Linked DNA regions of Aliamphritea ceti. The protein of the gene in region 1 interacts with the protein of each later gene in a pairwise test. Links are inferred from orthologs where the notes say so. Each region holds a gene or a part of one and is shown in the gene's direction. Other genes may lie near its edges.

What was found. Proteins that work in one complex are often made in the same cells at the same time.
Region 2: the proteins of grxD (region 1) and OCU49_RS06265 interact in binary tests that used the Escherichia coli proteins (3 or more experiments, as listed by UniProt). The link is inferred for Aliamphritea ceti from one-to-one orthologs.

The regions. Positions count from the first base shown.
Region 1 is NZ_AP025282.1:3,900,358-3,903,269, reverse strand. The notes cover bases 6-2,910. They hold grxD (Grx4 family monothiol glutaredoxin), read left to right. Parts: upstream 6-1,244; coding sequence 1,245-1,577; downstream 1,578-2,910. Other genes in these bases: OCU49_RS17840 (multidrug effflux MFS transporter), read left to right, coding at 2,660-2,910; OCU49_RS17845 (peroxiredoxin), read left to right, coding at 1,734-2,336; OCU49_RS17855 (aspartate aminotransferase family protein), read right to left, coding at 6-918. In the rest of the region: more of OCU49_RS17855, read right to left, coding at 1-5; more of OCU49_RS17840, read left to right, coding at 2,911-2,912. UniProt on the Escherichia coli protein: Monothiol glutaredoxin involved in the biogenesis of iron-sulfur clusters.
Region 2 is NZ_AP025282.1:1,366,273-1,369,097, forward strand. What follows is about bases 6-2,823. They hold OCU49_RS06265 (BolA family protein), read left to right. Parts: upstream 6-1,202; coding sequence 1,203-1,445; downstream 1,446-2,823. Other genes in these bases: mlaD (outer membrane lipid asymmetry maintenance protein MlaD), read left to right, coding at 6-139; OCU49_RS06255 (MlaC/ttg2D family ABC transporter substrate-binding protein), read left to right, coding at 151-774; OCU49_RS06260 (STAS domain-containing protein), read left to right, coding at 775-1,077; murA (UDP-N-acetylglucosamine 1-carboxyvinyltransferase), read left to right, coding at 1,466-2,728; hisG (ATP phosphoribosyltransferase), read left to right, coding at 2,809-2,823. Also shown: more of mlaD, read left to right, coding at 1-5; more of hisG, read left to right, coding at 2,824-2,825. UniProt on the Escherichia coli protein: Involved in cell resistance against acid stress.

The DNA.
Region 1 (2,912 bases):
GTCACCCAGTTCAGCGGCTCGCTGGTCCAGCTTGTCGTGAGTAATAGTATCTACGACTGCCAGCGCAGCTGCACAGCATAAAGGGTTGCCGCCGTAAGTAGAACCGTGAGTACCCGGAATCAGGATCTCAGCAGCTTTACCGCGGGCCAGACAGGCACCAATTGGTACACCGTTACCCAGGCCTTTAGCTGTAGTAACAACGTCCGGAAGGATATCGTTCTGCTGATACGCAAAGTAGCTGCCGGTACGGCCATTACCTGTCTGAACTTCATCCAGCATTAACAGCCAGTCATGTTCATCACAAATATCGCGTAACTGGTTCAGATAGTTGTCGGCAGGAATGATAACGCCGCCTTCGCCCTGAATTGGCTCAACCAGAATAGCAACTACGTTCGGGTTGTTGGTCGCAATTTTGCGGATCGCTTCTACGTCATTAAACGGAGCACGTACAAAACCACTGACCAGAGGTTCAAAGCCTGCTTGCACAGCACGGTTACCGGTAGCGCTCAGGGTCGCCATGGTGCGGCCATGGAACGACCCGTCCATAACAATAGTAACTGGCTGGTCGATACCTTTGCCGTGGCCGTAGCGGCGTGCCAGTTTAATTGCAGCTTCATTGGCTTCTGCACCCGAGTTGCCGAAGAAAACGCTGTCCATGCCGGAGATTTGTGTCAGACGGCGGGCCAGACGTTCCTGATTCGGAATCGTGTACAGGTTTGATGTATGAATAAGCTGACTGGCCTGTTCGCTGATCGCAGTGGTGACAGCCGGGTGTGCGTGACCCAGGCCACAAACGGCAATACCGCTCAGTGCGTCCAGATATTTATGGCCATCTGTATCATACAGCCATGAGCCTTCGCCATGATCAAAGGCCACGGACAGGCGTGCATAAGTGTTCATTATGGGCTGTGTAGACATAAAGTCCCTCTTTGCGACATGTACCCATCGCCAATAAAAGAAGAAGTCTCGGCGTGGAAAAAACGGAAAAGTCTATTCAATCGTCGCTAGTTTAGCAATCTTTGCTGCAATTTATCTGTTCGGGCAGGGGATTCAGGCTTGAATTTATTGATCAGCGTCACAATGTTTTATAAAGACACAGATTAGGATAGTGGACTGCTCATTTGGAGCAGGCAGGTGGCTGAATTATTTCTTGAGTAAAACACTCGGGTTTATGGTAGGCTTGCGTTTTTTTTAACGCCCCCGCAGAAACGGGCGAAAGTTTTGACAGGTTTAAAGGTGTACTTATGAGCGTCGTTGATACCATTAAAGAGCAGATTGAATCTAATGATATTCTGCTATACATGAAGGGCACGCCCCGTTTCCCTCAGTGTGGTTTTTCTTCCCGTACTGTTGAAGCGGTTATGGAGTGTGGCGAGCGTTTTGCTTTCGTAAACATTCTGGAAAACCCGGAAATCCGTTCAGAGCTGCCAAAATACGCTAACTGGCCAACGTTCCCGCAGTTGTGGGTAAAAGGTGAGTTGATTGGCGGTTGTGACATCGTTGTAGAAATGGCTGCCAGTGGCGAGCTTAAAGAGCTGATTGCTGAAGCTGCTCCTAGCCAGCCTGAAGGCGAGTAAGCCTCTGGTGAATCAGCAAGCTGGTAATTAATATTCTTTATCGTTTTTATTGTCTGGTTTAATTAGTCTAATAAGAACTATCTGCTATGCTGATTCGCACTTAATTTGTGCGCGGGTAACCGCTGTATTTTTAATTCATTTAAGAGAGAACTAAACATGGCCGTATTAGTAGGTAAGAACGCTCCAGACTTTACAGCTCCAGCAGTACTGGGAAACGGTGAAATCGTTGATGCTTTTACACTGTCTGAAGCAACTAAAGGCAAGAAAGCTGTTGTATTCTTCTACCCACTGGACTTCACTTTCGTATGTCCTTCTGAGCTGCTGGCTTTCGATCACCGTATCGAAGAGTTCGCTAAGCGTGGCGTTGAAGTAATCGGTGTTTCTATCGACTCTCACTTCTCTCACAATGCATGGCGTAACACACCTGTTGAAGCAGGTGGTATCGGTCCTGTTAAGTACACTCTGGTTGCTGACATGACTCACAGCATCTGTAAAGATTACGATGTTGAATCTGAAGGTGGTGTTGCTTTCCGTGGTTCTTTCCTGATCGACGAAGATGGTCTGGTACGTCACCAGGTTGTTAACGATCTGCCACTGGGCCGTAACGTTGACGAAATGCTGCGTATGGTTGATGCGCTGGCTTTCCACCAGAAGAACGGTGAAGTTTGCCCGGCTGGTTGGAGCGAAGGTGATGAAGGTATGGTTGCTTCTCCTGAAGGTGTTGCAAGCTACCTGTCTGACAACGCTGACAAGCTGTAAGATTTAAATATCTGAAAAAAAACCGCCTTTATGGCGGTTTTTTTGTGTCTGGATTTTAGTTTCAGCTGTTGTGCGTTTGTATAGCTGTATATGAAATATGCATGCCTGACATACCTATTTATAATGATCATTCTGCCTGTTCATCGGGTATGATGTTTGATCGTCCTGCGCTTGCTTATCGGTAAGTTCTTTACCTGTGTTGTAGCGGGCATTTTGCTTTTACTAAATAGCCCGGCTAAATGGTTTGACTAAAGAGTTTGATTAAAGAGTTCAGCCAGTTAGCCCTATTAAATAATTTCACTAATTAATTCCGGAATTTTTCTGTGCCGAATAAATCCTATACGGGGCAAATGCCGTTCGCTGAGTTTGTCACGCTTATGGCGATGATGATGTCGCTGGTTGCCCTGGCGATTGATGCAATGTTGCCAGCGTTAGCACTAATGGGAGATGCCCTGCAGGTTGCAGACATTAATGATGTGCAGCTGGTGGTATCTGTTTTGTTTTTAGGCATGGCAGTGGGGCAGCTGTGTTACGGACCTGCATCTGACAGCTTTGGCCGCCGACCTGTGATGTACC
Region 2 (2,825 bases), 2.5 Mb from region 1 along the record:
GGGTGAAAAATATATTGGCATAGCTACTGGAGCCGATGAAGAAATGCTGCAGGACGGAGACCTGATTGAAGATACTCAGTCTGCACTGGTGTTAGAAGAGCTTATTGGCAAATTTTTGTTCAATGAAGCGACAGAGTAAAGAGAAAGGTTATGCGTAAAATTTTGTCTGTTTTTTGTCTGGTGATACTGGTTGCAACCAGTCCTGTTACCTACGCGTCCTGGCAAGCTGCCAGTGAACCTGTGGATAACACCAGCGCAGAGCTTATAAATATTCTAGGTGATTCATCACTGACGACTGATACCGATAATACGCCTTTGTTGAATGAGGTTGAGCGTCTGTTGGTTCCGGTTGTTGATTTTGAATATATTGCTAAGCGGGTAATGGGAAAGTATTACCGTAAGGCGACCGATAATGAGCGTACCGAGTTTACAGGTGTCTTTAAAAGCACTTTGATCAGAACCTATGCTAAAGCACTGGTTGGTTTTGAAATTACGGGTTACGAATTGTTACCGGAGGGCCGTCCAAGTCCTAAGCCGAATAAGCAAATTGTAAGTGTTAAAGTCCGCTCCGGTGGTAGTGCAACCTACAAACTTGATTACTATATGTTGCAGCAGAAAGATGGCTGGAAGCTGGTAAATGTTCATTTGGACGGTATTAATCTGCGCCTGAATTTTAAGAATCAGTTCGCTTCACTTGTTAAGAAGAATCGCGGTGATGTTGCTAAAGTCATTGCTAACTGGAAAGCTCAGGTTCAGACGGATGTGAGCAAGTAAATGGCGACTTTCAGTTGTAAACAGGAATCAGCTGATACATTGGTGTTAAGTGGTGACCTTGTTTTTGCGACTTCAGAGAATGCACGACAGGTAACGAATGCCTGCCTGGATGCTCTGAAAGGGAACGCAGTAGTGGATTTTTCCGGTATTAACCGTGTAGACAGCTCTGCGCTGGCGTACTGGTTGAGCTGTCTGCGCGTTGCCGAACAAAGTAATGCAGTACTTGAAGCCCGTAATTTTCCTGATGAAATGGTACAAATGGCAGAGCTCGTCGGTATTTCTGCCACCCGTATCTGGAAGTGAGTCGTTTTATATAGATCAGATACAGGAATTCCGAGCATCTCTGTTATCATCCCGTCGCCTTTTATATCGTAATCGGCTATCATTTCGTCTGTTATTTTTCCTCCCAAATTTAAGCGGTATTTTGCATGCAAATCGAACAAGTTAAGCAGTTACTGGAGAGCAAACTGGAAGGTTGTGTTGTCTACCCTGAAGGTGAAGGTTGTAATTTCCAGGTAACCGTTGTCGGTGAGGTTTTTGAAGGCTTACGTCCGGTTAAAAAGCAGCAACTGGTATCCCAGTGTTTGGCTGAAGAGATTGCTAACGGCAGTATTCATGCGCTGACTATCAAAACATATACGCCTACTCAGTGGGCTGAATTACAGAATTAATTTGATAAGGCAAACGCGTAATGGATAAATTAATTATTACCGGTGGAAGCCGGTTACAGGGCGATGTAAAGATTTCCGGTGCGAAAAACTCTGCATTGCCTATTTTGGCGGCAAGTTTGCTGGCTGATGAACCTGTTACTATCAGCAACCTGCCCCATCTGCATGATATTACGACTATGCTAGAGTTGTTGCGTCAGATGGGCGTAGATCTCACTGTAGATGAAAAGCTAAGTGTTGAGATTGATACCCGCACGATTAATTCAACAGTGGCGCCTTATGAGCTGGTAAAAACCATGCGGGCGTCAATTCTGGTACTTGGGCCTTTGCTGGCGCACTTTGGTCATGCTGAAGTGTCGTTGCCTGGTGGTTGTGCAATAGGTAGCCGTCCTGTGGATCTGCACATCAAAGGTCTTGAAGCCCTGGGTGCGACGATTGTATTGGAAGAAGGTTTTATTCGTGCAACCTGTGACGGGCGTCTCAAAGGTGGCCGTGTATTCTTTGATATGGTTACAGTAACAGGTACCGAGAATATTCTGATGGCTGCAGCACTGGCTGAAGGTCAGAGTATTATTGAAAACGCTGCACGTGAACCGGAAGTTGTTGACCTGGCTGAGTTCCTTATAGCAATGGGTGCTGATATTACCGGTCAGGGTACCGATACCATCATTGTGAATGGTGTGCCTTCTTTGAAAGCTTGTCATTTCCCTGTTGTTGCCGACCGAATTGAAACGGGTACTTATCTGGTTGCGGCTGCAGCGACTCGCGGATCTATCCGGGTAAAGAATACGCGTCCTGATATTCTGGATGCTGTCATTCAAAAGCTGGAAGAAGCCGGTGCAGAGATTAAAACCGGTAAAGACTGGATTGAGCTGGATATGCACGGTAAACGTCCGAAAGCGGTTAATTTGGTAACAGCGCCTTATCCTGCATTCCCGACTGACATGCAGGCGCAGTTTGCTGCTATGAACATAGTGGCAGAAGGTGTAAGCCGGATTAAAGAAACGGTTTTTGAAAACCGTTTCATGCACATGCAGGAAATGATCCGCATGGGCGCCAAGATTACGATTGAAGGCAATACGGCAATTATGGAAGGTGTCGACAAACTGACCGGTGCACCAGTAATGGCAACTGACTTACGTGCTTCTGCGAGTCTGGTTATCGCCGCGATCCTTGCTGAAGGTGAAACCGTTATAGAGCGGATTTATCACATTGACCGTGGTTATGAGTGTATTGAAGAAAAACTGCAACTATTAGGCGCTAAGATTAAACGCGTGCCGGGTTAACAGTTTTTGCCTGCCGACTTTTTTTTATTTTTCAGCAGCGCTACGGCGCTGCCCTCTTTACGGATTGTCAAATAGCAAACATGAAACAGCAATTGAC